4 regions of the Parviterribacter multiflagellatus genome follow, and region 1 is predicted to be linked to each of the others. Evidence: riboswitches for the same ligand, from Rfam matches in the RefSeq annotation. Region 1 holds a riboswitch; each other region holds the start of a gene.
The links. A riboswitch is a leader RNA that binds a small molecule or an ion and turns the genes downstream of it on or off. The one in region 1 is predicted to bind cyclic di-AMP.
Positions count from the first base shown of each region.

Region 1 (7,187 bases):
CGTCCTGCTGGACACCTTCGTCGTCCGCTCGATCCTCGTCCCGGCCCTGGTGTTCGACCTGGGCCCGAAGATCTGGTGGCCGTCGAAGCTCGCCCGCGAGGGCGCGCCCCCGCCCGATCCGGAGCGGGAGCGCGTAACGGCGTAGCGGGCGCTAGAGGACCGGCAGGTAGCGGTCGAGCTCCCACTGCGTGACCTGCACGCGGTAGTCCTCCCACTCCTGCCGCTTGATCTCGATGAAGCGGTTGAACATGTGCTCGCCGAGGGTGCGCAGGACGATCTCGGACTCAGCCGTGATCTCGACCGCCTCGCCGAGGGTCTCGGGGAGCTGCTCGATGCCGAGGCGGCGGCGGTCGTCAGGCGACAGGTGGTAGAGGTTCTTCTCCATCGGCTCGGGCAGCTCGTAGCCCTTCTCGATGCCCTCCAGCCCGGCCTGCAGCAGGACCGCGAACGTCAGGTACGGGTTGCACGCCGGGTCAGGGCAGCGCAGCTCCATGTGCGACGCGCGCGGGGGCACGCGGACGAGCGCTGAGCGGTTCCGCCGCGACCACGCCACGTACACCGGCGCCTCGAAGCCCGGCACGAGGCGCTTGTAGGAGTTGACCCACTGGGCGAAGATCGCGCTCAGCTCGCGCGCGTGGCGCAGCTGGCCGGCGATGAAGCCGCGCGCGACGTTGCTGAGCCCGTACGCGTCGCTCTCGTCGAGGAACGCGTCGCCCTCGCCGCGGATCAGGCCGAGGTGCGTGTGCATGCCGGAGCCGTTCTCGCCCTCGAGCGGCTTGGGCATGAACGTCGCGTGCCAGCCCTCCTTGACCGCGTACTCCTTGACCGTGATGCGGTAGGTCATCACGTCGTCGGCCATCTTCAGCGCCTCGTTGGCGGCGAGCGCGATCTCGTGCTGGCTCGGGCCGCCCTCGTGGTGCGACGTGTTCACGGGGATGCCGAGCTGCTCGAGCGCGAGGACGGTCTCGCGGCGCACGTCGGTGCCGGCGTCGAGCGTCGTCAGGTCGAAGTAGCCGCCCTCGTCGAGCGGCTGCGTCCCGTGCGCGTCGCGGAAGAGGAAGTACTCGGGCTCGACGCCGACGTTGAACTGGTCGAACCCGAGGCCGAGGAGCCGCTCGATCGCGCGGCGCAGCACGTGGCGCGGGTCGCCCTCGTACGGCGTGCCCTCGGGGGTGCGGATGTCGCAGATCATCCGCGCGACGCCCTGCTCGTCGGGCCGCCACGGCAGGACGGCGAACGTGGACGGGTCCGGCATGGCGATCATGTCCGACTCCTCGACCGGGTTGAAGCCGGTGATCGAGGAGCCGTCGAACGCGATGCCGTTGGCGAGCGCCTCGTCGAGGTGCTCGCGGCCGACGCCGAAGGACTTGAGCTGGCCGAGGATGTCCGTGAACCAGAAGCGGACGAAGCGGATGTTCCGCTCCTCGACGAGCGCCTTGACGTCGTCGGCGGTGCGCGGGCGATCGGGCGACATAGCGGCGGAGACTACGACGTGGCGGCGACGCCCCGTTTAGCCACGGGGCGAAGGATCTGGCCGCGCGTTGCGACAGTCGGTCTAGAAGCCCGCGGCGCCCGCGGTGCCCGGATCGGAGATCGCGGCGATGAGGATGAGCAGGAGCCCCATGAGGAACGCCCACATGGCGACCCGGTCGGGACGGCGCTCGAAGCGCTCGGCGGCGCCGCGCGCAGGGCGGCGGCGGCCGGAGCGGGTCGCGACGGCCGTCTCGGCCGGCGCGGTGAAGCCGTGGACGCGGTCGACCTGGCCGCGGATCTCGATCGTGCGGCGGCCGTTCTCGATGCGGTCGGCGCCCTTGGGCAGGAGCCGTGCGTCGTACTGGCCCTCGGCCCACTGCGGGACGTGCGAGAACGTCTGCTCCATCGAGCCGTCCCACAGGTCGTCGACCTGGCGCTCACGCTGCGCCTCGGCCTCACGCGCGGCCGCGCGGGCCTGCGCGTCGCCGCGGCGGGTGCGGAGGGTCTCCTCCGGCGCAGGGGCGGGAGCGATCGGGGGCGCCTCGCCGGACAGCTTCGCGAGGAACGCGGCGTCCTCGGCCTCGTGACGCGCCTGCGCGCTCTTGAGCCAGGTCTGCTGCTGGGCCTCGGCCCAGCGGGCTGCCCGCTCCTCCGGGGACTTGGGCTGCGCCCAGGGGTCCGCCGGCATCTCGAAGACCTCGTGCTCGAGCGTCGCGATCGCCGCGTCGTCGGCGCGCGCGCCGCGCTCGAAGCGCCGCTTGGGCGGCGGAGCGCCGTCCGCGCGCTCGTCGCGCGGGCGGAGATGCTGCACGTCAGCCCACCAGGGGGCAGCCGGGTCGCTCATGTCGGGGTCTTCGTCTCTTTCCTCGTGCCTACGGGGTTAGCTGACGGGCTCGCGCCGAAAGAGCAGCGCTACACCTCCCGAGGGAGACGATTCGCCCCAACAGATGGGTCCCCCGCTCCCTCCGGCTCGGACGCAAGGTGGCGTACGGGTCGGACGGACTCGGCGGTCGAACTGGCGGCAGCGTAGCAGTGGCTGAAACACCTGCAAAACGCCTTCTGCCCCAGAACCATCGGAGGATGCGGGGAGATCCTGCGTCTGCAACGGATCTTTCACGCCGTTCTCACACCTGTGCGTGACGAACCGCACGCGGAAGCTCCCGCGGGTCCACCACATGGAACGCGCCCGTCCGACGCGGCGGCGTCAGTCGGTCTCGCGCCCGGCGACGCGCGCGACGTACGCGGCCACGGCGTCGGCGTCCGCGCCGCTGACCAGCCCGGCCGGCATCTGGCCCTGGCCCCGCGCGCGGCCCTTCTCGATCGCGTCGATCACGAGCTCCTTGGGCGGACGCAGGGCGTCGAGGCTCGGGCCGACGCGCTGGACGGCGTTCGACGCGCCGAGCGTGTGGCACTGCACGCAGCTGCGGTTGAAGACCTGGCGGCCGTGCTCCTCGCGCGCGGTGAGCTTCACCGGGCCGGCCTCGTCCGAGCTGTCGGCGTCCGCGATGCCGACGACGACCGGGATCGCCGCGCCGCACAGCACGACGACGAGGCCGACGATGACGCCGAGCGCGCGCCGGCTCCCCCGCTTGCTGGAGTCGAGCACCGGCCCCTTCGACCCGCTGCGCATCGCGACGAACACGACGCCGAGGCCGACGACGAGGAAGAAGAGAACGAACACCAAGGTCCACACGGCGCGGGACGCTACAGCATCGTGGCGATGCGCACGAGACCTGCCGTCAGCGCGACCTCCCCTGCGCGAACGACATGACCGGCGGGGCGACCGCGCGGAAGTCGCCGCCGCCCGCGGCGATGCGCAGCTCCTCGTCCGGCTCCCCCTCGCCGATGGCGAGATCGAGCTCTCGCACCTCCGCCGCGAGCTTCCCCGGCGCCTCGAGCCCTTCGACCTTGCGGACGAGCACGTTGATGCTCCCGCCCGCGGACGCGAACCGCTCCAGCTTGCCCTCCGCGATCACCAGCGGCTCGGTCCGCACCGCGAGCCGGTCGCGCTCGTACACCGCGGGCGGCACGACGAGGTTGACCGTCCCGTGCTCGTCCTCCAGCAGCATGAACACGACGCCCTTCGCGGTGCCCGGCCGCTGGCGCGCGACGACGAGCCCGCCGATGCGCACCGGCTGGTCGTGCGGGAGCCGCTCCAGGTCGGCGCTCGACACGGTGCCCCGCGCGCCCAGCGCCGGCCGCAGCAGCCCCATCGGGTGGCGGTGGACGCTCACGCCGGTGGTGGCGTAGTCGGCGACCATCTCGTCCCAGTGGTCGAGCCGCCGCAGCCGCGGCGCCTTCGGCAGCGCGAGCGGCAGCGCCAGCTGCACCGTCCCGTTCTGCGCCTTGCGCCCCGGCGTCGCGGTGCCGAGCGACCACAGCGCCGCCCGCCGGTCCCCCGCCAGCGGGTCGCACGCGCCCGACCACGCGAGCGTCTCCAGCGCCGCGCGGCCCGTGCCCGCGCGCGAGGCGAGGTCCTCCAGGGAGCGGAACGGGCCGCCCTCCTCGCGTGCCTTCACGATCGCCTCGACCTCGTCCTTGCGCACCCCCAGCACGTAGCCGAGCCCGATCCGGACAGCACCAGCGCCGTCGGGATCCTCCAGCGTGCAGTTCACCGCGCTGTACCGGATGTCGGGCGGGCGGATCTCGATCCCCCGCCGCTGCGCCTCGTGGATGAGCGCGTCGGAGGGGTAGAAGCCCATCGGCTGCTCGTCGAGCAGCGCGCACAGGAACTCGAGCGGCTTGTGCACGCGCAGCCACGCCGACTGGTAGGCGAGCAGGCCGAACGCCGCGCCGTGCGCCTTGGGGAAGCCGAAGCCCGAGAAGCCGACGACCATCTCCCACACGCGCTGGGCCAGCTCGGGGGTCACGTCGGGGTGCACGCGCTGCGCGCCGGTGACGAACCGCTCGTGGTGCTCCATGATCGCCGCCTCCGAGCGCTTGCGGCTCATCGCGCGGCGCAGCCCCTCGGCGTCTCCCGGCGAGAAGCCCGCGAACGCCTGCGCGACCTCGATCACCTGGTCCTGGAAGATGATCGCGCCGAGCGTCTCCTTCAGCACCGGCTCCAGCGACGGGTGGTCGTAGGGCACCTCGTACGCCGGGTCCTCGCGGAGCTTCTGGCGCCGCGCGATGTACGGGTTCACCGCGCCGCCCTGGATCGGCCCGGGCCGCACGATCGCGACCTGGATCGTGATCTCCTCCAGCGTCTCGGGGCGGGTCCGCTTGAGCGACGCGATCTGCGCGCGGCTCTCGATCTGGAAGACGCCGGTCGTGTCGCCCTCCTGGATCGACGCGAACGTCGCGGGGTCGTCGTACGGGATGCGCGAGAGGTCGATCGTCTCCCCCGTGCGCGCGGCGATGAGGTCGACGCACCGCTCGACCGCCGACAGCATCCCGAGGCCCAGCAGGTCGATCTTGAGGAACCCCGCGTCGCCGCACGAGTCCTTGTCCCAGTGGACCATCTGGCGGCCGGTCATCGCGGCGGGCACGACCGGGCAGCAGTCGACCAGCGGCTGCGTCGCGACGATCATCCCGCCCGAGTGCTGGCTGAGGTGGCGCGGGAGGCCCTGCGCCTCGGCGGCCAGCGCGGCCAGCCACGCCCAGCGGCCACCGCCCGCCCGGCGCTCCTTGCCGAGGGCCAGGTCGATGTCCTCCGCCACCTGGCCGGACCACCCCTCCGCCCCGCGCGCGACGCGCTCGATCTCCCCCGGCGGCAGGCCGAGCGCCTTGCCCAGCTCGCGGATCGCGCCCTTGGACTTGAAGGTGGGGAACGCGGCGACGAGCGCGGACTTCTCGCGGCCGTAGCGCTCGTGGATGCGCGGGAGCAGGACCTCGCGCACGTCGCGCGGGAAGTCGAGGTCGATGTCGGGGAGGCTCTTGATCTCCTCGTTGAGGAAGCGGCCGAGGAGGAGGTCGTTGGCGATCGGGTCGACGTGGCTGAGGCCGGTCAGGTAGCAGACGACCGACGACACGGACGAGCCGCGGCCGCGGCCGGGCGGGAGGACCTGGCGGGCCGCGCTGGCGCCCCGGACCTCGCGGGCGACCTCGCGCGCGAGCTCGAGCAGCTCGTGGTGGAGGTTGAAGAAGCCCGACAGGCCGAGGCCGGCGATGAGGTGGAGCTCCTGCTCGAGCCTCGCCGTCGCCTCCGCGCGGTGGGGGTTGGTGTGCGGGTACCGCGCGTCGAACCGGGCGTGGCAGATCTCGGCGAGTTTGCGGTCGGCCTGCGCGTCCTCCGCGCCGGGGTAGCGGTAGCCGAGGTCCTGCGTGAGGTCGAACGTGAGCGTGTCGGCCAGCCGCCTGGTCTCCGCGACCGCGTCGGGGTGGTCGACGAACCGAGCGGCCATCGCCTGCGGGCTCGCGAGGACGTGGGTGTGGTTGCCGCGGCGGAGCGGCTCGGAGGCGTCGAGCGTCGTGTGCTCGCGGATCGCCACGAACGCGTCCTGGAGGAGCGCGCGCTCGCGCGTGTGCGCGTGGACATCGCCGGTGGCGACGGTGGGGACGCCGAGCCTGGCCGCCAGCTCGGCCAGCTCGCGGTTGCGGGCGCGGTCGTGACGCTGGTACGGGCGCTGGAGCTCGATCCGGAAGCCGTCGGGGCCGAACGCCGCGAGCAGGCGGCGGGCGGTGGGCTCGTCGTGGATGCCGTGGCTCGCGCAGCCGCTCAGGCAGACGAGCCCGGCCGCGTGCTCGGCGAGGTCGTCGAGCGTGACGCGCGGCGCGTCGACGATCGGCCCGCCCTCGGGGGTGCGCGTGTGCGCGTGGGCGTGCGTGAGGAGCCGGCACAGGTTGCGCCAGCCCTGCGCGTCGCGGACGAGCAGCGTGACGTGGCGGGTGCGCGGCGCCTCCGGGTCGCCGCGCAGATCCGCCGTCTTCGAGCGATGCTCGGGCCGCGTCCACGGTTCGTCGATCACGTCGACCTCCGCCCCGTGGATCGCCTTCAGCTTCAGCGCCTTCGCCGCCTGCGCGAACTCCATCGAGCCGTACACGCCGTTGTGATCGGTCAGCGCGAACGCCTCGTACCCGGCCTTCACGGCCGCCCCCGCCAGCTCGGCCGGCAGCGACGCCCCGTCGAGGAAGCTGAAGGCCGAGTGCGCGTGGAGCTCGACGAACGACATGCGAACACATGTTCGCACTCGCGCGCGACGGACAGCAGCGTCTGGGCGCCGTCCTGCACCGCCGACCCCCGCACGTTGCGGACGGCGCTCACGCGGCCATCACGCAGTCCTGCTCCCACGCGTTCAGCGGCGTGCCGGGCTTGTGCTCGATCGCGCCGAGGAGCTTCGTCGTGCGCTCGACGGACTCGTTGCCGATGGCGACCTCGCCCAGCACGGGGACCTTGGCGCCGAGCCCCCAGCCGTCCTTCTTCTCGGTGGTCGCGTACGCCTGCGCCTTGATGCGTGCGGCGGTCGGCATCGCCGCGACCATCGGCGCGATCGCGGACACGTCGCCGCCGAGCAGGCGCTGCACGTGGGGAGCGAGCTCCGGGCCGTCGAGTGCGAGCTCCGCCTCAACCTCGCCACGCGCGCCGCCCTGCAGCTCGAGGTTCGCGACCAGCCCCGGAGGCGCCCCCGTCGCGCGCTCGACGTCGAGCTCGCCGGATCCGGACGCCTCGATCCCCGCGCGGAGCACGAGCGCCTTCGGGCGGTTGTGCCGATCGAACTTCAGCTCGAGCGACCGCGGCGCGCTCGCGCCGATCCCGATGCTCGCCAGCTGCATGC
Region 1 is NZ_JBXPIZ010000001.1:447,481-454,667, reverse strand. Features, by position in the region: gene AC1UE5_RS02025 (MMPL family transporter) at 1-145, shown strand, start outside; gene AC1UE5_RS02020 (glutamine synthetase family protein) at 152-1,474, opposite strand; gene AC1UE5_RS02015 (hypothetical protein) at 1,556-2,284, opposite strand; cyclic di-AMP (ydaO/yuaA leader) riboswitch at 2,327-2,462, opposite strand; gene AC1UE5_RS02010 (c-type cytochrome) at 2,678-3,166, opposite strand; gene AC1UE5_RS02005 (DNA polymerase III subunit alpha) at 3,213-6,584, opposite strand; gene AC1UE5_RS02000 (hypothetical protein) at 6,673-7,187, opposite strand, start outside.

Region 2 (7,187 bases), on a different contig from region 1:
CACCGAACCCGACACCCCGGAGGACGCCCTCTCCCCCTTCACCGACCTCGGGCTCCACGTCGTCCGCTGACCCCACCGCGCTGCGACGTCGCCGCGCCGGACCGGCGCCACCGCACCCCCGCGTCTGTCTCGGCGCCACCGCATCGCCCACAGAACGACGACGGCCCGCTCCGAGAGCGGGCCGTCGTCGTCAAGCAGGTGCACCGCGCCGCGCGGCGGGCGGCGGCGCGGGCGTCAGGCGGCGGGCTACGCCGCGGCGCCGGCCTCCAGGCCCGCGGCGGCACGCAGCGTGGCGGCCTTGTCCGTCCGCTCCCACGTGAAGTCGTGGTCCTCACGGCCGAAGTGGCCGTAGGCAGCGGTCTTCTGGTAGATCGGGCGGTGGAGCTTGAGCTCCTCGCGGAAGGCGCCCGGGCGGAGGTCGAAGTGCTCGTTGACGAGCTCGGCGATCCTCGCGCGGCCGATCTTCTCGGTGCCGAACGTCTCGACCATGACCGAGACCGGGTGCGCGACGCCGATGGCGTACGCGACCTGGACCTCAGCGCGGTCGGCCAGGCCGGCGGCGACGAGGTTCTTGGCGACGTAGCGCGCGGCGTACGCGGCCGAGCGGTCGACCTTCGACGGGTCCTTGCCGGAGAACGCGCCACCGCCGTGGCGGGCCATGCCGCCGTACGTGTCGACGATGATCTTGCGGCCGGTCAGGCCCGCGTCGCCCACCGGGCCGCCGATGACGAACCGGCCCGTCGGGTTGACGAGGAAGTTCTTGCGGAGCTTCTTCTCGTCGTAGAGCTCCTTCGGGAGGATCGGCTCGACCACGTGCTCCCAGAGGTCGTCCGGGATCAGGTTCTCGGCGCCCTCCTTGTGCTGCGTGGAGATGAGGAGCTTCTCGATCTCCACCGGCTTGCCGTCGCGGTAGCGGACCGAGACCTGCGTCTTGCCGTCAGGGCGCAGGTAGTTGACGACCTCGGCCTTGCGCACGTCGGCCAGCCGCTTGGCCAGCTTGTGGGCGAGGGAGATCGGGAGCGGCATGAGCTCCTCGGTCTCGTTCGACGCGTAGCCGAACATCATCCCCTGGTCGCCCGCGCCGGCGATGTCGAGAGCATCGTCGTCGGACGGGTCGGTGCGGGTCTCGAACGCCTGGTCGACGCCCTGGGCGATGTCCGGGGACTGCTTGTCGAGCGCGTTGATGACGGCGCAGGAGTCGGCGCTGAAGCCCAGGTCCGCGTCGACGTAGCCGATCTTGCGGATCGTCTCGCGCGCGATCTCCTGGATGTCGACGTAGGTCGAGGTCGAGATCTCGCCAGAGACGACGACGAGGCCCGTGTTCACCAGGGTCTCGCAGGCGACGCGGCCGTACGGATCGTCCTTGAGCACGGCGTCGAGCACGCCGTCGGAGATCTGGTCCGCGACCTTGTCCGGGTGACCCTCGGTCACGGACTCAGAGGTGAACAGGTACTCGTTGTCGGAAAGCTGCTGGGTCATGGGATCGAAAGGAGGATCTCCGCTGTCGTCTCCCCCTCGTCACCGTGCGAGCGGACCCCGACCGAGCGGATCTTCCGAAGGTCGTCACGGGCGGCCAGGTAGGCGCGGCTCTCGTTGAGGCCGGTCTGCTCGCCGAGCTCGAGGAGCTGGCTGAAGTCGAGCAAGCCTAGCGATGTCACCACTCCCGGTCGACTTTCGCCCATTTCGCCGAGGCGTTCGCTCTCGGCCAGCCCACCCTCCGTTCGCGCCACCTTCCGGAGCGCGTCGACGCCGGTGGCCACGATGAGCCTGCCGCGGACGATGGCGTAGCTCAGCGTGACGCCGTTCGGGAACGCCAGCGTCGTCGCCGTCACGCGGTCCCCGAGCTCCTGCGTCCGCCACGTCGGCGCCGCCTCGCCCTCGACCGTGAGGAGCTTCGCCAGCGGCTCCTGCAGGCGCCGCAGCGCGCCGCCCGTCCGCGTCGCGTCGTCGACCTCCGCGACGAGCGCCAGCTGCGCCCCGGGCGCCCCCTTGAGCGCGACCACGGCGACCTCCCCGTCGAGCACCCCGAGCAGGTCACGCTGGAGCGCCCCGCTGGTCTCCTTGCCGAGCGCGTCTCGCAACCGCGTCAGCACGTTCCCGAGCCCGTCCGCCTGCGTCCCGCCCACCGCAGACAGCAGCAGGTTGCCGAGCGCGTCACCGAACCCACGTGAGCCGAGGTAGGCCATGGCGTCCGCGGGCACCGCGTCGAGCAGCGCCGGGGTGAACGGCCGCGGCGTCGTGGTGCCGGGTCTCAGTGCGGATCTGACGCGGACGCGCACGCGCCCCTCCTCGGGCACGAGGGCCAGCCCTACGCCCTCGAGCCCGTCCTGCTGAAGCAGCGTCGCGAGCGTCCCGACGACGCCGCCGTGGGGCACGAGGACGCGCCGCAGCCCGTCCGCCGTCGCGTACGCCTCTGCGACGCGGTCGTCCGGTTGCCCGGCGGTCGCGCGCCGGTACACGGGGTCCTCCGTGAGGTCGTCGCCCTTGCCGGCGGCGCGTTCGAGCGCGCCGCGCACGGTGGCCTCCTGGCCGATGAGCAGGTGTCCGTCGGTGATCGCCACTGAGACCGAACCGTAGGTGTCGATCTGCGTCCCGTTGAACGTGCTCTGTGCCTTCTTCGTGGAGCCTTCGTCAAGGAAGTCGCGCGCCTTCTCCTCGTCATCGACCGCGACGACGACGAGCGAGCCCGCCGTGCTGCCGCCGGTGTCGACGAGCGCGAACGCCGCCTCGTCCCCCAGCCAGCCCGAGACGTCGTCAACCGACACCGGGTCGTTGGATCCCGACAGGCGTTGCAGGATCCCGTCGCGCAGCGCCTCCCACGACCCGAACCGCCCCAGCACCTCTGACGCGCGCGCGACGGCGTCGCGGTCGGTGTTCGTGCTGATGTTCGCCCAGACGAGGGTGCCGCGGGGGGCGAACTTCGCCGCGTCGGTCGACGGGGGCCCATCGTCGCCGCTCGAGGCGAACAGCGACACGAACAGCGCCGTGGCGGCCGCGAGGGCCAGTGCGGCGAGGGCGACGAAGGCGGGGCGGCGCCGCAGCACCGCTGGCGTCACGCCGCGCGCTCGCTGCGTCGCTGCTTGCGCTCGTTGAAGTCGATGATCAGGGGCACGCCCGCAAAGCCGTAACGCTCTCTCAGGCGATTCTCGATGAAGTACGCGTAATCCCGCGTAACTCTGGTGCGAGAGTTCACCTGGATGGCGAACCGCGGCGGACGAGTCTCGATCTGGGCCATGTACAGCAGCTTCAGGCGGTGGTTCTGCTTGGCCGGCGGCTGGCGCGCCTGGACGGTCTCGCTGAGGAAGCGGTTGAGGTCCGACGTCGGGATGCGCGTGCGCATCCTGTCCGCCAGCGCGACGGCCTCCTGGAGGACGCGTTGCACCTGACGGCCCGTCTGCGCGCTCACGGTCAGCACCTTCGGGCGCAGGCGCAGCTTCTGGTGCACGCGTGCGCGCTCGTGCTCGATGTCCGAGCCGACGCCCGCCTCCTCGTCCTGCAGATCCCACTTGTTGAGGATCAGCGCCGTGGCGCAGCCGGCCTTCATCGCGAGCTCGGCGATGCGCATGTCCTGCGAGGTGACGCCATCCTGCGCGTCGCACACGACGAGCGCGACGTCGGCGCGCTCGGCCGCGCGCTGCGAGCGCAGCGCCGTGTAGTACTCGACCGACTCGCTCACCTTCGCCTGGCGCCGCATGCCCGCGGTGTCGACGAGGATGATCCGGCGCCCGTCGTACTCGAACGGCAGGTCGATCGCGTCGCGGGTCGTGCCCGCGACGTCGGAGACGATCACGCGCTGCTGGCCGAGGATCTTGTTGACGAGCGAGGACTTGCCGACGTTCGGCCGGCCGATGACCGCGAGGCGGACGATGTCCTCGTCCTCCGGCAGGTCGCCTTCCGGCAGCACCTTCGTGATCTCGTCGAGCAGGTCGCCCGTGCCGAGACCCTGCGCGGCGGAGACCGCGACAGGCTCCCCGAGGCCGAGCGCGTGGAACTCGTGCGCGAGCAGCAGGTCCTTCGGGCCGTCGATCTTGTTCGCGCCGACGATGACCGGCTTCGGCCAGCGACGCAGCAGGTCGGCCAGCTCGTCGTCGCCCGGCCGCAGCCCGGCCTTGGCGTCGACGATGAAGACCGCGACGTCCGCGTCGTTGAGCGCGGCCTGGGCCTGCTCGCGGATCGAGCCGGCCATGGGGTCCTCGTCGGAGAAGTCGACGCCGCCCGTGTCGATCAGCGTGAAACGGCGGCCGTTCCACTCGCACGGCAGCTCGTTGCGGTCGCGCGTGACGCCGGGGCGCTCGTGCACCACGGCCTCGCGCGTGTTCGTCAGGCGGTTGACCAGCGACGACTTGCCGACGTTCGGGTAGCCGACGATCGCGACCTTCCTCATGCCGTCCGCGCCCCTTCCGCCAGCGCGACGATGCGCTGGACGACCTCGTCGATGCCCAGCCCGGTGGTGTCGACCTCAACGGCGTCGTCCGCGGGCCGCAGCGGCGAGTCCTCGCGCGTCGAGTCGCGCTCGTCGCGGATGCGCTGCTCGACCAGGACGACGGCCGGGTCGGCGCCGAGCTGCGCGGCGCGGCGGTGCGCGCGCTCCTCGGCGGATGCGGTGAGGAAGACCTTGACCTCGGCGTCCGGCGCGACGACCGTGCCGATGTCGCGCCCCTCCGCCACCCAGTCGGCCTGCGCGATCAGCCGGCGCTGCTGCTCGACGAGCGCCTGGCGCACCTGCGGGTCGGCGGCGACCTTGGACGCCTGCTCGGAGACCTCGGGCGTGCGGATCAGCGACTCGACGTCCTCGCCCTCGAGCAGCACGTGCCCGTCGGCGGCGAAGCCGACCTCGGCGAGATGCGGGAGGCCGTGGCCGCGCAGGGCGGCGAGCGCGACCGCGCGGTACATCGCCCCCGTGTCGAGGTACGTGAAGCCGAGCGCGTCGGCGACGGCGCGCGCGACCGTGGACTTGCCCGCGCCAGCGGGGCCGTCGATGGCGACAAGCATGGTGTCGAGAGGGTAGTGGTGGGCCTTCGCCGCCGCGGGTGGAGTGGTCGTCGGCCGGTTATGTCATCCTGGCTCGCGCAAGTCATGCCGAGCCCGGCCTGCCCTCTGGGGCGTCCGGGGCGGGGGAACCACTCGGCGGCCGTCTCCCGGCCGCCTGGGGCGAATCGCGGCCAGGGTGCCGCGTAGCGCGACTCGACGCGCGAGCCCGTCAGCTCACCTCGTAGGCGCCCGAATCGAGAGACGTAGGAGGACCGCGTCGATGCGGCACGAGGACGATGGCCTGTTCAAGGGCTTCCCAGGCGAGCGCGATCTCGCCGATCCCGCGCACTGGGAGCGCTCGCGCGAGCGTGCGCACCAGGGTCGGCGGCTGGCCGCCCTGAGTGCGCGCGCCCGGCGGCGACGCAAGGCAACGACGGTCGCGCTCACCGGCGCGGTGGCCGCCGCTCCGGCAGCGCCGATGGTGTCGATGGCGGTGGCGCAGGACAACCAGAGCGCCCCGAACGGGCAGGCCGATCCTCCACCCGCCACGAGCGACGCGTCGTCCGGGCGGGCGTCCGCGGAGCTCCTGCGGTTCGGCTCCACGGGCGACTCGGTCGCGCAGGTGCAGCGCCGTCTCGGGGTCGACGACGACGGCATCTTCGGCCCGATCACCGAGCGCGCGGTCAAGCGCTTCCAGGCGCAGCACGGCCTGTCGGTGACCGGCATCGTCGACGCGCGCACGTGGTCCGCGATCTTCAACGCCAAGGTCGTCTTCATGAAGGCCAAGGACGCGCCCGCGGTCGTGCGGGACGCGATCGAGCGCGAGGCGCCCGCGTCGACCGTCAGCGCGCAGGACGACGGGCCGGGCGCCGCGGTGCGGACCGTGTCCACCACCGGCGACGACGCGGTGCAGGACGAGACGGCGTCGCGCGGCGGGAGCGGCAGCGCGCGGGGCGACGCCTCGCCGAGCGACAGCGCCGCGCTGGAGGAGGACCTCGAGCAGGGCGACGCCGCGACACCCGAGCCGGAGACGACCGCGCCGTCGGTCGCGAGCGGCGGCGGGTGCTCGACGACGACACCGGTGAGCGGCACGGTGACCGGGTCGTACGGCGAGGACCGCGGCACGCACGCGCACTCCGGTCAGGACATCGCCGCACCGACCGGCACCGCCGTGCGCGCCGCGTCGTGCGGCACCGTCACCAAGGCGGGCGCCGACAGCGGCGGCTACGGCAACCTCGTCTGCATCGAGCACGACAGCGGCAAGACGTCGTGCTACGCCCACCTCAGCGAGATCAAGACGTCCGCCGGCGAGACCGTCCGCGCGGGGCAGGTCATCGGCAGCGTCGGCTGCACCGGCCGCTGCTCGGGTCCGCACCTGCACTTCGAGGTCCGCGACGAGTCCGGCAAGGCGACCGACCCGAAGCCGTACCTCGACGGCACCGCGCAGCTGTCCACCGAGCAGCAGGCCGCGCTCGGGAAGAGCACCGCGACGTCGTCGAACGCCACCGCCGGCGCCGTGGCCCGCAAGGCGTCCGCGGCGCGCGTGAGCGGTGGGGCGACCGCCGCGCCCGCCGCGCAGATCGCCGCGACGCAGTACGAGGCGGCGCCCGCTGCCGTAACGGCGGCGCAGACCACGACGGCGCAGCCGCCGGCCGCACCGGTCGCGGAGACGACGACCGCCGCGCCGGCCGAGACGACGACACCGGCGCCCGTCGAGACTGCCGCGGCGGCGCCGAACGAGGCCGCCGTGGCGGAGGTCGCGCCCGCGCCGGAGCCGGCGCCCGTGGCGGAGACGACGGCGGTCGAGGCGGCGGCGCCCGCCGCGCCCGCAGCTCCCGCGCCGGACCCCGCAACGGAGGCGGTCGAGGCGGCAACGCCCGCCGCGCCCGCGCCGGCGGCGGAGCCCGCAACGCAGCCGGTCGAGGCGGCAGTGCCGGCCGCGCCCGCGCCCGCCCCGGTGGCGGAGACGGCGCCGGCGGAAGCGCCCGCCCCGGTGGAGCAGGCCGCGCCCGCGCCCGAGCCCGCGGCGGCCGCCCTGCCGGAGACGGACACCGCGCCCGCGACGGATGGCTCGGCGCCGACGGCGCCGGACGCCGCGATTCCGGCGACGGACGCCGCACCCGCGGCGGCGTAGCCGCCCCGCGCGGGATCGACGTCACCCCGGCGCCGGGACGAGCGCGGCGGGTGACGTCGTGCCCGCGTGGCGCGCCGCCCAC
Region 2 is NZ_JBXPIZ010000008.1:324,650-331,836, forward strand. Features, by position in the region: gene AC1UE5_RS18870 (DeoR/GlpR family DNA-binding transcription regulator) at 1-70, shown strand, start outside; gene metK (methionine adenosyltransferase) at 247-1,479, opposite strand; gene AC1UE5_RS18880 (DUF3352 domain-containing protein) at 1,476-3,056, opposite strand; gene der (ribosome biogenesis GTPase Der) at 3,053-4,384, opposite strand; gene cmk ((d)CMP kinase) at 4,381-4,992, opposite strand; cyclic di-AMP (ydaO/yuaA leader) riboswitch at 5,068-5,237, shown strand; gene AC1UE5_RS18895 (peptidoglycan DD-metalloendopeptidase family protein) at 5,252-7,105, shown strand.
Region 2: it holds a riboswitch for cyclic di-AMP, as region 1 does, so the genes downstream of both, AC1UE5_RS18895 (peptidoglycan DD-metalloendopeptidase family protein) here and AC1UE5_RS02015 (hypothetical protein) in region 1, are expected to answer to the same signal.

Region 3 (7,187 bases), on a different contig from region 1:
GCCGGTGCCCGCCGCGCCCGCCGGCTACGAGCCCGGGTCGGGGTCGATCATCGCGATCGTCGCCACCGACGCGCCCCTGCTGCCCCACCAGTGTCGCCGCCTGGCGCAGCGCGCCGCGCTGTCCGTCGCCCGCGTCGGCGGCACCGGCGAGCAGTACAGCGGCGACCTGATGCTCGCGTTCGCGACCGGCAACCGCGGCCTGCCGCCGTACGGGTGGGACGAGGACCCTGCCACGCCGCGGCCCGAGCTCGAGCTGCGGATGGTCGCGCCGCAGCTGATGACGCACCTGTTCGACGCCGTCGTCGAGGCGGGCGAGGAGGCGATCGTCAACGCGCTCCTGGCCGCCAGGACGCTCACCGGGCGCGGAGGGGTCACCGCGCACGCCCTCGACCACGCGCGGCTGCTCGCGGCCGTGCACTAGCCACACCACCGCAGGAGGAGAGAGCCATGTCGGAGTCCATCACGGCCGCCGCGCCGATCGTCGAGCCGGACGGCAGGGCCGAGGCGCCGCCCGGCGCCGCTGGCGGCCTGACCGGGCGCCTGGGGCCCGTCGCGATCGTCTTCATGGTCGTCGCGGCGGCCGCGCCGTTGACGGTGATCGGCGGCAACATGCCGCTCGCCATGGGGCTGGGGAACGGCGCCGGGGCGCCGATGGGGTTCGTCCTGGCCGCCGCGGTGCTGACGGTGTTCAGCGTCGGGTTCGTCGCGATGACGCCGCACGTGCGTGAGGCGGGGGCGTTCTTCTCGTACGTCACGCTCGGGCTCGGCGAGCGCGCCGGCCGGGGCATCGCGGCGGTCGCGCTGATCGCGTACACGGCGATCCAGATCGGGATCTACGGCTACATCGGCTGGGCGATCGACGACACCGTCCGGTTCTACGGCGGGCCGGAGGTCGCGTGGCCGGTCTACGCGTTCGGCGTGCTGGCGATCGTCGCGGTGCTGGGCTACCGGCACATCGAGCTGAGCGCGAAGGTGCTCGGCGTCGCGCTGGCGCTGGAGGTCGGGATCGTGCTGCTGCTCGACCTCGTGATCGTGGGCGACCCGGGCCCGTCCGGCCTGACGCTCACGTCGTTCGACCCGGGCGTGTTCACGGAAGGCACGCTGGGCGTGGCGGTGCTGTTCGCGCTCACCGGCTTCATCGGCTTCGAGGCGACGGCCGTCTTCCGCGACGAGGCGCGCGACCCGCAGCGCACGATCCCGCGCGCGACGTACGCCGCGGTGCTCCTCATCGGCGGCTTCTACGCGCTGACGTGCTGGGCGTTCGTCGTGGCGCTCGGGCCGGACGACGTCGCGGCGGTCGCGCAGCGCACGCTCGACGGCGAGGGCAACATGCTGCTCGACACCGCCGACGACAAGCTCGGCCGAGCGGGGCGCGACGTGATCAACGTCCTGCTCATCACGAGCCTCTTCGCGTGCGTGCTGTCGTTCCACAACGTCATCGCCCGCTACCAGTTCATCCTCGGCGGCAAGGGCCTGATGCCCGCGCGGCTGGCGGAGGTCCACCCGCAGCACCGCTCGCCCGCGCGCTCGTCGGTCGCGCAGACGGCGACGGCGGCGCTGATCGTGCTCGTCCTCACCGTGTTCGACGTCGAGCCGCTCGTCGGCGTGTTCGGGTCGGCGGCGGGCGTCGCGACCGTCGGGATGGTGCTGCTGATGCTCACGACCTCCGCGGCGGTGGTGGCGTTCTTCCGCGGGCGCCCCGACCTGGCCGCCGGCAACGCGTGGCGGTGCCGCATCGCGCCGGTCGTCGCCAGCCTCGGGCTCGTCGCCTGCATGTGGCTGGTGCTGTCGAACTTCGAGCTCGTCACCGGCGGGAGCCTCACGCTCAGCATCGTGCTCGCGGCGGTGCCGTTCGCGGGGCTCGTGCTCGGCGCGGCGCTGCGACCGCCGCGTTCCTAGATCAGCTCGACCTCGACCTCGCTGCCGGCCTCGGCGACGCCGTCGCCGGCAGTGAGGATCGCGAGCCCGTCGGCGGCGACCATCGACGTCAGCTGGTGGGAGCCCTGCGGGCCGGTCGGCGTCGCGGTGCGCCCGGCGTCGGTGTAGGCGAGCGTGACGCGCACCGCCTCGTCACGGCCGGGGAGGCGGGGGAGCGGCTCGGTGAGCCGCGCCTTCACGCGCGTGCGCCCGGGGTCCGCGCCCTGGAGCTTGGCCAGCGCTGGGCGGACGAAGAGCAGGAACGTGACCATCGCGCTGACCGGGTTGCCGGGCAGGCCGAAGACGAGCGTGTGGTCGCGGGTGCCGAACCAGGTCGGCTTGCCGGGCCGCAGCGCGACGCGCCAGAAGCGCTCGCTCACGCCCAGGTCGGTCAGCGCGCCCTTGACGTGGTCGTGCGGGCCGACCGACACGCCGCCCGACGCGATCACGACGTCCGACTTGGCGAGCGCGTGCTCGAGCGCGCTGCGGGTCGCGGTCGGCGTGTCCTTCACGTGCGCGCGCACGAGGACGTCGGCGCCGGCCTGCTGCGCGAGCGCGCCGAGCGTCATGCCGTTGGACTCGTGGATCTGACCCGGGCGAAGCGGGCGGCCGGGCGGGACGAGCTCGTCGCCGGTCGCGACGATCGAGACGCGCGGCTGGCGCGCCGCGCGCAGGTGCGCGCGCCCGGCGATCACGGCGGCGCCGACCTCCGCCGGGCCGAAGACCGTGCCGGGCGCGAGCAGCAGCGCGCCCTCCTTGACGTCCTCGCCCGGGTGGCGGATGTGCTGGCCGAACGGGACGTCAGCGTGCAGCGTGATGGTGTCGCCGCCGTCGTGGACGGTCACCTGCTCGACGGGGATCACCGCCTCGCCCGCGTCGGGCACGAACGCGCCGGTCGAGATGCGGATCGCCTCGCCCTCCGCGGGCGCGGTGGTCGCGGGATGGCCGGCGCGCGACTCGCCGACGACCTTGACCGTGCGGCCGGCGGGCCCGGCGAGGACGAGGTAGCCGTCCATCGCGGAGTTCGCGAACGGCGGGACGTCACCGCCGGCGACGAGCTCCTCCGCGAGCACCCGGCCGAGCGCGTCGGCGATCGAGATCGTCTCGGGATCGAGCGGCGTGACGGCGTCGAGGACCGCGGCGCGCGCGTCGTCGATCGAGAGCAGGGGGGCCATGTCGGTACCGCATCGTGGCACGCGGCTGAGTCGGCAGGCGTCTCTGCGCTTCTTCGCCCAATTTGCGGCGTTGCGGTGTGGTGTCGTCCGACGCGACCGGTATGCACCTGTCCCTATGCCCACTTCCACCCTCGGCCGCAGGCGCGCGCGGCCCGTCGCCGACGCGCCTGCCCTTGACGGGGCGGAGGTGGCCAAGGCCTGGCTCGTGGAGCTCGTCGCGCTCGCGCCGCTGGAGCGCGCCGCGCGGCTGCCGGGGCCGCGTTTCGCCGACGACGCGCCGCGCCTCTGCGCCGCGCTCGCAGCCGCGCTGGCGAGCGACGCGGCGCTCGACGACCTGGAGCCCGGCGGTGCGCTGGCGCCCCTGGCCGCCGGCGCGGGGCACCTCGCCGCCGCGCCCGCGCCGCTCGACGCGGTCGCGGCGCTGGACGCGCTGCGCTCGGTCGTATGGGCGGCGGTGCTCGGCGCGCTCGACCGGCCCGTGCCCGCGCAGGTGGGGGAGCTGGCCGACCGCCTCGCGACGGTCATCGCCACCGTGTCGGCGGCGACGCTGGAGTCGCCGCACCCGCTCGGGCCCGCGCGCCCGGGCGACCGTGGGCCGCTCGCCGCGGTGCTGCGCGGGGCCGACGACGAGCCTGCCGCGCCCGCGGGGGACGCGCGGCCGGGCGGGGAGGCGGACGACCCGCACCCCGGCGTGTACGTCGAGGACCTCGGCGGCGAGGTCGATCTCCCGCCCTTCCCGCACCAGCCGGCGCCTGCCGCCGCGGCGCCCCCGGCTCCTCCGCCGCCCGCCGCGCCAGTACGTGAGGAGCCACCGGCGCCCGCACCCGCCACCGCGCAGGTCGAGGTGGAGCCGGTGGAGCACCGGCCCCCGCGCACCGGCGACGTGCTCGCCCGGATCGAGTCCGCGCTGCGCGAGGCGGCGACCGCCACGGACCCGCTCGCCGAGGCTGCCCAGCGGCTGCGCTCGCTCGCGTTCGACGACGACGAGGACCTCGACCCCTTCGACGCCGCCGCGGAGCGGCTGCGGGCCGACACGCCGCCGGTCGACGAGCCGCGCATCCGCCGCCTCCACCACGGCGTCGAGGACGGCAGCGCGTTCGCCACCCAGCTGTCCCCGTGGCGCGCGGCCATCGTCCGCCGCCTGGAGCGCCACACGGCCGACGGGCTGCCGTTCGCCGTGCTCTGCCTGGAGGTCGCCGACGCGGAGCGGCTCGTCGCCGCCGACGAGGACGGCGACGCGGCGCGCGCGCTGGAGCAGGCCGAGGGCGCGATCGTCGCGCAGCTGCGTCCCGCCGACGCGCTCGTACGCGAGATGCCCGGGCGCTACTGGCTCACCGCGCCCGACACCGACACCGACGAGGGCCGCGCGCTCGCGCACCGCATCGCGGCGGCGGTCGGCGAGGTCGAGCCGCACCGCGGGGCCCCGCTCCAGCTCTGCGTCGGCGTCACGGCCTGCCCGGCCGACTCCGACGCCCCCGAGGTCCTCGAGGGCCTCGCGGAGGAGGCCCTCTTCGCCGCCCGCGCCGCGGGCGTGCGGGTCTCGGGCCCGCCCCGCTAGCGCGCGGCGGTCGTCCCGGCGGGCGCGTCGGGGTCGGGCGCCTCGTCCGGGATCGGGATCGGCGACAGCACGCCGACGCGGACGGTGGCCGTGACGCCGAGCCGCTCGGCGGCGGCCTGCGTGAGGTCCCAGTCGCGGCCCTTCTTGAACGGGCCGCGGTCGATGACCGGGACGTTCAGGGTCTTGCCCTTGTAGTAGACGTCGACGCGCGTGCCGCACGGGAGCGTCTTGTGCGCGACGCCCACCGTGGTGCGGCGCAGGCGCTGGCCGCAGGCGGTGCGGCGGCCGAAGAAGCCGGGGCCGTACCAGCTGGAGACCGAGCCGGTGAAGACCGTGAGTTGCGCCGTCAGCGGCGCGGCGGCCGCGGTGGCGACGACCGAGCCGTCGGCCGTGCCGCGGTCGACGATCGCGCGCAGGGCGACGCGGCCCGGGGCGTCCGTCTTCCACAGCGCCTTGAAGGTGCCGTCCGCGCCGACGACGGCGCTGGCGATCTGGGCCCAGGTGGCGTCGGCGAGCTGGCGCTCGACGCGGACGGCGCGCCCGGCGTCGGTCGCGTCGACCTTCCCGCGGATCGCGACGGTGCGGGCGACGAGCGCGCCGGGGGCGACGGTGAGGCCGGGCTTGGCGGGCGAGGCGGCCTCGGCGCCGCCGGTCGGCGCCGCGAGCTGTGCGGACGCGGGCGTGGTCAGCGTGCCGGCAAGCGCGAACGCGGCGGCAGCGAGCAGCGGAGTGCTTCGAAGGATCGGCGGCATATGTGGAACGCGCCTACGGGGTGAGCTGACGGGCTCGCGCGATGCGCTACGACCTCTCACGAGGTCGATTCGCCCCAGCGCCGTCGCACCGGTGGTGGTCCGGCGGCGCAAGTGGTTCCCCCGCTCCCACGATCCGGAGACCGCGAGACTCGGCGACCGCGGGAGCGTAGCGCACCTCCCACCCGCGCGCGTCGCTCGCGCGCGCGGGTGGAAGAGCAGCGAGCGCTACGGCTTGGGGATGCGCGAGAGCAGGCCCTTGACGGCCTGCTTGCCGACGGCCACGCCGATCTGCGCGACCTCGCCGGCCGCCTTCACGGCGGTCGTGACGGTGTCGACCGGGCCGCCGCCGCCGTGGCCGCCCGTGGGCTCCGTCGACGCCCACCCGGCGGGCGGGGTCGTGGCCTCCGGCGCGCGCGGCGGCGGCGCGTCGGCCACGGCGCCGTTGGCGGGCGGGACCGCCTCGAGCTTCGGGCGCGTCGCGCGCGCGGGCGCCTTCTTGGCCGCCGGCTTGCGCGCGGCGGGCTTCTTGGCGGCGGGTGCGGTGCCGGCGGCCGCGGCCTTCGCGGCCTTGGTCGCGCCCTGCTTCGGGCCCGGCGTGCGCGGCGCGGCGGCCTTCGCGGCCGCGGGCTTCTTCGCTGCGGCCGGCTTGGCTGCCGCGGCGGACTTCGCGGTGGCGCCCGCCTTGGCCGGGGCCTTCGCCGTCGGCTTGGCCGCCGCCTTCGCGGCCGGAGCGGGCTTGGCCGCCGCAGCCGCCTTCGGCTTCGCCGCCGCGGGCTTCGCCGCAGCCGCCGCCGGCGTCTTCGCCGCGGTCGCGGGCTTCTTCGCCGCTGCCGGCTTCTTCGCGGCCGCAGGCTTCTTCGCCGCTGCCGGCTTCTTCGCCGCCGCGGGCTTCTTCGCCGTCGCCGGCTTCTTCGCGGGCGCGGGCTTGTCGGTGGTGGCGCCGGTGCTCTCGCTCGCCGCGGCCTTCACCGCGTCGGCTGCCTCGGCGGTCGACCCGGAGCGCTTGGTACTGCGGCGGACCGGGCGGGACCGTGGCAGGCTTGAGAGGACCTCGCGCTGAGGATCATCAGCCATCGGCTGATCATTCTGTCGCAGGTTGCAGGGAGACGGCCCCGCCGCCGTCAAGTGCGTTGACCAAGCCGCGAAAGTGCCTAGACTGAGGCAGCCAACTTTCCGTGGCGAGCGGGTATCCCTGCTCGTGACGGAGAACTGGACCCTCGCGAGGAACCACGTGCTGGACCCGTCCGGCGGAAACGGAACTTCATGTCAGTCGTAGAACTCCAGGAACTCGAAGAGGTCAAGAACCTTCTGGCGCGGGGCCAGGAGGTCGGCGTACTGACGTTCGCCGAGATCACCAAGGCCGTATCCGAGCTCGACCTCGACGAGTCCGACGTCGAGGAGCTCCACACCTTCTTCGAGGGTTCGGAGATCGAGCTCGTCGAGGAGATCGATCCCGCGACCGCGGCGGCCAACGCCGTCGAGCGCGCCCCGGACAAGCGCCGGGGCCGCAAGTCCAAGGCGGCGGACATCTTCCGCCCCGACATGACGACCGACTCCCTTCAGCTCTTCCTGAAGGACATCGGCAAGGTCCGCCTCCTCACCGCGCAGGAGGAGGTCGACCTGGCGAAGCGCATCGAGCGCGGCGACCTGGACGCGAAGCAGAAGATGGTCGAGTCGAACCTCCGCCTCGTCGTCTCGATCGCGAAGAACTACCGCAACCAGGGGCTGCCGTTCCTCGACCTGATCCAGGAGGGGACGCTCGGCCTGGTCCGCGCCGCGGAGAAG
Region 3 is NZ_JBXPIZ010000004.1:281,105-288,291, forward strand. Features, by position in the region: gene AC1UE5_RS10760 (DmpA family aminopeptidase) at 1-421, shown strand, start outside; gene AC1UE5_RS10765 (APC family permease) at 460-1,899, shown strand; gene AC1UE5_RS10770 (molybdopterin molybdotransferase MoeA) at 1,896-3,092, opposite strand; gene AC1UE5_RS10775 (hypothetical protein) at 3,208-4,650, shown strand; gene AC1UE5_RS10780 (septal ring lytic transglycosylase RlpA family protein) at 4,647-5,402, opposite strand; cyclic di-AMP (ydaO/yuaA leader) riboswitch at 5,413-5,557, opposite strand; gene AC1UE5_RS10785 (hypothetical protein) at 5,628-6,476, opposite strand; gene AC1UE5_RS10790 (sigma-70 family RNA polymerase sigma factor) at 6,666-7,187, shown strand, end outside.
Region 3: it holds a riboswitch for cyclic di-AMP, as region 1 does, so the genes downstream of both, AC1UE5_RS10780 (septal ring lytic transglycosylase RlpA family protein) here and AC1UE5_RS02015 (hypothetical protein) in region 1, are expected to answer to the same signal.

Region 4 (7,187 bases), on a different contig from region 1:
CTCGAGCATCGCCACGCCGAGGTCGGCGGCGATCACGCGCCCCGCGTAGCCCTGCCGCGCGAGGAGCGGAAGCAGCGTCCCGCCGCCGCTCGGAACGTCGAGCAGCACCCCGGCCTCCCTCCCGCGCCGCGGCGTCGTCTGGGCCGCGACGCGGCCGACGAACCCGTCGAGGTCGGTGATCGGGCCCACGTCGCCGTACGCGATCGGCGCCAGCCGCCGGACGCGGTCGTCCTGGATCACCCGGTCGTACAGCGCGCCGTACAGCCCCTCGAACCGCCCGGCGCCCGGCGCGGCCGCGGGCAGCGCGCTCACGATCCCGTGGCCCTCGTCGCGCACGTCCGCGGTGAGCAGGTCGGAGAGCCACGACGCGGACACGGCCCGGGAGCTTGCCACGGCGCGGGATATCGTGGCCGCTCATGCCGACGGCCTGGATCGCGCAGCACGCCGCACGGATCGCCGCCGAGGCGCCGGAGCAGCTCCGCGCGCTCGTCGACATCTCCTCGCCGTCCGGCGATGTCGCCGGCGCGGAGGCTGCCATCGCCGCCGTGCGCGCGCTGCTGCCGGACGCGGCGACGGTCGAGCGCGTCCCGTGCTCGTCGCCCGACCACGCCGACGACCTCGTCGTGCGGCTGCGGAGTGACACCGGCACGGGCCGCATCCTGCTCGTCGGGCACCTCGACACGGTCATCGGCCACGCCGACCACCGCCCGATGACGATCGAGGGGGACCGGCTCAACGGCTCGGGCACCGCCGACATGAAGGGCGGCGACGTGCTCGCGATCGGCGTCCTCAAGGCGTTCGCGGAGGGCGACGGGCCGGGGTTCGCGGAGATCGCGCTGCTGCTGGTCAACGACGAGGAGTGGCGCGTCGTCCCGTTCGCTCACACCGAACGATTCGCCGGCTTCGACGCCTGCCTGTGCTTCGAGGCCGGCCAGCACGGCCCGCACGGGGAGGAGGGCGTTGTGGTGCGGCGCAAGGCGGCAGGCACGGTGCGCGTGCGCGCGTTCGGGCGCGAGGCGCACTCGGGCTCGGCGCCGGAGAAGGGCGCCAACGCGCTGCTCGCGCTGGCGACCGCCGCGCAGGCGATCGCCGGGACGGCCGACCCGCACGGGCCCCAGCACCTCACGTCGGTCCCGACGATCCTGCGCTCGGGCGACGCGTTCAACGTCGTGCCGGCGGCCGGCGAGCTCATCGGCGACCTGCGCGCCCGCAGCGCCGAAGCGTTCGACAGGGTGATGGCCGCGATCCCCGAGAGCGTCGACGGCGTCCGGCTCGAGGCCGAGCTCCTGCGCAAGTGGCCCGGGATGGACGCGCGCGAGACCGCGGCGCCGGTGCTGCGGCGCGCCGGCGAGCTGCTCGGCGCGCGGATCGACGCGGGTTCGCGCGGCGGGGCGTCGGACGCGAGCCACTTCGCCGCGGCGATCCCGGTGACGATCGACGGGCTCGGCCCGCGCGGGGGTGGCGCGCACGCCCCGCACGAGCACGTGTCGATCGCGTCGCTGGAGCCGCGAGCGCGGGTCGCGCTCGCGGTCGCAGCGGCGGCGCTCGGCGCCTAGCCTGCCGCTACTTCACCTTGAACGTCAGCCAGCGCGAGGTCGAGCTCTTGAAGGGCTTGACGCCGACGTACTTGACGCGCACCCGCCACTGGCCCTTGTACTTGAGCTTCTGCTGGAAGCGGAAGGGCTTGCTGGCGTTGTAGGCGGCGCCGTGGATCTTCTTCCACTTGCCCTTGCGCTTGTTCTGCCATTCGACGAGCACCTTGCCGCCGAGCTTGAAGCGGAGCGTCGAGCGGACCTGCCCGACGAGCGTGCGCTTGCGGCCCTTGCCGAGGAGCTTCAGGCCCTTGGCGGACGTCGGCTGGCTCTTGAGCGCGCGCGGGTCGATCTTGCGGAACGTCACCTCGGCGCGGCCCTGGTTGCCCGCGGCGTCCTTGGCGGTGACGACGAGCGTGTGCGTCCCGACCGGCAGCTTCTTCGCGCCCATCCACGTGAGGCCGACGCCGGCCTTCGCGTCGAGCGGCTGGCCGCCGTTGGTGAAGTTGCGGATCTCCTTCGGCGCGCCCTTCAGCTGCAGCGTGATGCGGTGGACGTCGCCGTCGGTCGAGCTCGCCTTGATCGGCAGCGGCTCGCCGGTCCCGATCGTCACGTCGGACGTCGGCGACGTGATCTGCACCTTCGGCGCGACGAAGTCGCCGCACGGGCCGGTGAGGCGGTCGCCGAGCCGCGCGTACTGCTGGAAGGCGGCGTAGGCCGGGCGGCGCGTGCCGTCGTGGCGGAGCAGGCCGTATGCGTTCATCTCGCTCAGGCCCGGCGCCGGATCGCGGTGGCGGAACCACATGGCGACCTGGACGTAGGGGGTCTCCTTGAGGCAGTGGAAGGCCTCGAGCAGGAACTTCGCCTGGTCGGCCTCGGTGACGCCGGCCTTCTTCTGGCCGGCCCACATGCCGCGGCCGCAGACGTCGTTGGTCGTCGACCAGCCGATCTCGGTGAGCCAGATCGGCTTGGGATCGCCGTTGGCGACCATCACGTCGTGCAGGGCGCGGTAGCCCAAGAACGTGAAGCGCGCGATGCGGCCGTTGTCCTCGCGGTAGTAGCTCGACGGCGCGGCGATCTGGCAGGCGGTGTCGGTGTGGGCGGCGATCGCGTCGAAGTGCCCCTTGGCGCCGTGCTGGTAGGCGGCCTGGAGGAAGTCGACGTTCGCGCCCGTCATCGGGCCGAAGACGACCGTGACGCCGGGGTTGACGGCCTTGATGGCGGCGTACGAGCGCTTGAGGAGGTCGACGTAGCGGTCGACCTGCGGGCCACCGACCCAGAACTCGCCCTCGTCCTGCTCGTTCCAGATCTCGATGGCCTCGAGCGAGCCCTTGAAGCGGGCCGCCATGTGCGCGACGGCGTTGGCGTACGCCTGCGGGTCGGCGGGCGCGGTGCTCGTGGCGCTGTTGACCATGAGCAGCGACTTGACGCCGCGCCGGTCCTCCTCGGCGAAGGTGGCGGCGTACTGGTCCAGGCGCCACTCGGGGATGTCCTCGTAGGCGATCGCGTGGCGCGCCCACTTGGCGCCCAGGTCGCTGAGCTGGTCGAAGTCCTGGGCGGCGGCCGGCGAGGCGCCGGTGAGGTCGAGGCCCGGCTCGGCGGCGGAGGCGCTCGTTGCCGGGAGCGCCACCGCGGCGGCGGCGCAGAGGAGCGTGAGGAGTCGGCGGGGCGGAAGCACGCCTGGTTGATCGGCGTGCTTCCGCCCTGCTTGACCCTTTCCCGCTCCTAGAGGACGATCTCGCAGTTCTTCGTCCGGTCCTTGGCGTCCTTGGCGACGCGATCGCGGCCGGGACCGCAGTCGATGACGTCCTTGCCGCCCCCGACGGCGAGCAGCGTGTCGTCGCCTGCGCCGCCGAGCAGCTTGTCGGTGCCGAAGCCGCCGTTGAGCTGGTCGTCGCCCACGCCGCCGACGAGCTTGTCGTCGCCGCGGCCACCCTCGATCTCGTCATCGCCGGCGCCGCCGTCGAGCAGGTCGTCGCCGAAGCGGCCGAACAGCTCGTCCGGACCGCCGCCGCCGAAGAGGCGGTCGCTGCCGCCGGCGCCCTCGAGGAAGTCGGAGCCGACGCCGCCGGCCATCTTGTCGCCGCCCTCGGTGCCGATGATGCGCTCGTCGGCCGCCGAGCCGCCGCGGCAGCCCTTGGCGAAGGAGCAGAGGACGCGCGACTCCTGCGCCCGGACGTGCTCGAGCACCTGCTCACCGGCGGCGCCGGCGGCGCCCACGGCCGCGTTGTTCCAGCCGGCCGCGAGCACCTGGCCGCGCGCGGTGGCGACGTCGTCGGTGTCGGTCGGGTCGTTGCCGGACTCCTGGCCGACGACGGCGCGCATGACGTTCGGCAGCACGATCTTCTCGCAGCCGGCGGTCTGCTCGGCCTCGCCGCGAGAGCTGACGAACACGGTGTCGTTGCCGTCGCCGCAGTCGACCCGGTCCTGCGCGGGGCCGGTGTAGATCACGTCGTCGCCCGGGCCGCCGGCGATGTTGTCGACGCCGCCGAAGCCGTAGATCGTGTCGTTGCCCGTGCCGCCGTCGAGGTCCGCGCCGCCGCCGTCGTCGACGAGGACGTCGTCGCCGTCGCCGCCGGTGACCGGGAAGCCCGGGTTCTGGCCGGGGCCCGCGTCGATGCGGTCGTTGCCGGGGCCGCCGTCGAGGACGTCCTCGCCCGAGCCGCCGAAGAGCACGTCGTTGCCGTTGCCTCCGAGGATCTTGCGGTCGGAGCCGAGGTTGCCGTGGAGGTAGTCGTCGCCCTCACCGCCGTCGAGCAGGCGGTCGTTGCCGGCGCGCGCCTCGACGATGAAGTCGTTGCCGTTGCCGCCGACGGAGCTGTCGTCGCCGTCGCCGCCGTCCATGACGTCGTCGCCCTCGCCGCCGTCGAGCGCGTCGTTGCCCGACTCGCCGTAGAGGCGGTCGCGGCCGAGGCCGCCGCCGAGGTCGTCGTCGGCGCTGCCGCCCTCGAGGCGGTCGTCGCCGTCCTCGCCGTTGAGCACGTCGCCGCCGGTGCCGCCCGCGATGAAGTCGCTCCCGCCGCGGCCGGACAGGCGGTCGGACGAGCCCTGGCCGGACATCGTGTCCGGGCCGGCGGTGCCGACGAGGGTGTCGGCGAGACGGCCGCCTTGACGGCCCGTGATGGCGGCGGAGGCGGTCGCGCAGACCGTGAAGGCGGCCAGCACGAGCAGGCCGAGCAAGCGGAGGCGGGAAGGCATGGTCTGCCAATCGGCACGTCAGCGCGCCAACTGAGAGGCCCCGGACATCCGGTCGAGCCAGGCCGCGCCAGGTGTGCGGTCGGGCACACCACGGCTTATGTCCCCGCGAGGCGATACAGTGCCCGGCGTTCGTAGGACCAGCCGAGCTCCTCACCGTGGTTGGTGAGGAGACGGGGGACCCATGGGCCGTTCGACGTCTGGACGGCCGGGGGCGAATCACCGCCATCACGGCGGCGTAGCGCTGCTCTTTCTGCGCGAGCCCGACAGCTAACCCCGCAGGCAACCGCCGAAAGAGAGGTCTTCAAGCAGTGCCGACGTCCGTACCCGCCCGCCGCCCACTTGCCGCGCTTGTCGGCGCGTTCGCAGCCCTCCTGCTGCTCGCGCTCAGCGCCGCTCCCGCCCAGGCCGCCCTCGGCGACCGCACGCTCGCCAAGGGATCCCGCGGCGGCGACGTGAAGGAGCTGCAGAAGCTCCTCCGCCGCGCCGGCTTCTCCACGAAGGTCGACGGCGTCTTCGGCAGCGGCACGCACCGGCTGGTGCGTCGGCTGGAGAGCGACCTCGGCCTGACGATCGACGGGCGCGTCTCGGCGGAGGACGTCGAGAGCGTCGAGACGGCGCTCAAGCCGTCCGCCGGCAGCGGCGGGTTCTCGGCCGACTCGCTGAACCGCCCGCGCGCGGTCTCCGCCCAGACGGCGCCGGGCGAGAAGGCCGAGCTGACGGAGGACGGCCTGGCGATCCCGCCGGCCAACGCCCCGGAGGCGGTCAAGCAGATCATCGCCGCCGGCAACGAGATCGCCACGACGCCGTACCGGTACGGCGGCGGTCACGGCAAGTGGAAGGACTCGGGCTACGACTGCTCGGGCTCGGTCTCCTACGCGCTGCACGGCGCGGGCCTGCTCGACGCGTCGATGCCCTCCGGCGGCTTCATGGACTGGGGCGAGGCCGGCGAGGGCCAGTGGGTCACGATCTACGCCCACGGCGGCCACATGTACATGGTCGTGGCCGGCCTGCGGTTCGACACCAGCGGCCGCGCGAAGTCGGGCTCCCGGTGGCAGACGGAGGAGCGCTCGCCGAGCGGCTTCACCGTGCGCCATCCTGAGGGGCTCTGACCGACGAACCACTCCGACACCCACAGGACGCCGACGAGGAGCTGCTCTCCGCGCAGCTCCCGTGCGTGGCGTCCGAGATCACGGACGCCCAGCGCGTCGAACGGATGCGCGCCGAGCTGGCGCGCGGGTTCGACGCGCTCTCGTCCGTCACGCGCGGCGTCGCCGTCTTCGGCTCGGCGCGCACGCCCGAGGACAGCCCGCGCTACCAGCTCGCCCGCGACATCGGCCGCACGCTCGGCTCCGCCGGGTTCTGCGTGATCACCGGCGGCGGCCCCGGCGCGATGGCGGCCGCCAACCGCGGCGCCCACGAGGCCGGCGCGACGTCGATCGGCCTCGGGATCGACCTCCCGTTCGAGCAGGGGATGAACCCCTGGGTCGATGTCGGGATCGACTTCCACTACTTCTTCGCGCGCAAGGTCATGTTCGTGCGGTACTCGAACGCCTTCGTCGTGCTGCCCGGAGGGTTCGGGACGATGGACGAGCTGTTCGAGGCGCTCACGCTCATCCAGACGCGCAAGATCAGGCACTTCCCGGTCGTGCTGGTCGGGACCGAGTACTGGTCCGGGCTGCTCGACTGGCTGCACGAGCACATGCTCGGCGCGGGGATGATCTCGCCGCAGGACCTGACGCTGCTGCGGCTCACCGACAGCGTCGACGAGGTCGTCTCGATCGTCTCCGCGGCGGCCGAGCGGCAGCTGTCCGACGGTTCTGGTGCGACATGACCCGTTTGGCGCTCCTACACTCGACACGGTGTCGGTTGTGGGAGATCGGCCGGACCGTGCGTCCCTGACAGTCGCCGCGCTGCTCGCCGAGGCGGGCCGCGACGCGCGCTCGCGGGGCGCCGAGCGCGACGCGCTCACCGGCCTGCTCGGCCGCGTCCCGGTGCGGCAGCGGCTGCAGGACGCGCTCACCCGCGCGGCGCTGGGCGAGACGCGTCGCGTGGGACTCGTGGTGGTCGACCTCGATCGCTTCCGGCGCGTGAACGAGACGCACGGGCTCGACGCGGCCGACGAGGCGCTCTGCCTGATGGCGCGGCGCCTGTGCGCGGCGGCGGGCCCGGACGTGGCCGTCGGCCGGCTCGGCGGCGACCGGTTCGCGGCGGTGCTGGACGACGTCGCCGACGAGGAGGAGGCCGCGCAGCTCGCGCAGGCGCTCGTCGCGGCGGTGCGGCGGCCGTTCGCGCTGCGCGGCGAGGACGTCGCGCTGACGGCGAGCGCGGGCGTCGCGCTGGCCGTGGCGGCGGAGGCGGGCGCGGCCGAGCTCGTGCGCGATGCGGAGGTCGCCGCGGAGCGGGCGAAGCTCGCGGGGCGCGACCGCTACGAGCTGTTCGACGAGCTCGCGCGCATCC
Region 4 is NZ_JBXPIZ010000004.1:231,192-238,378, forward strand. Features, by position in the region: gene AC1UE5_RS10500 (class I SAM-dependent methyltransferase) at 1-393, opposite strand, end outside; gene AC1UE5_RS10505 (M20/M25/M40 family metallo-hydrolase) at 417-1,556, shown strand; gene AC1UE5_RS10510 (Ig-like domain-containing protein) at 1,564-3,210, opposite strand; gene AC1UE5_RS10515 (calcium-binding protein) at 3,258-4,730, opposite strand; cyclic di-AMP (ydaO/yuaA leader) riboswitch at 4,860-5,028, shown strand; gene AC1UE5_RS10520 (peptidoglycan-binding domain-containing protein) at 5,039-5,839, shown strand; gene AC1UE5_RS10525 (LOG family protein) at 5,881-6,561, shown strand; gene AC1UE5_RS10530 (putative bifunctional diguanylate cyclase/phosphodiesterase) at 6,590-7,187, shown strand, end outside.
Region 4: it holds a riboswitch for cyclic di-AMP, as region 1 does, so the genes downstream of both, AC1UE5_RS10520 (peptidoglycan-binding domain-containing protein) here and AC1UE5_RS02015 (hypothetical protein) in region 1, are expected to answer to the same signal.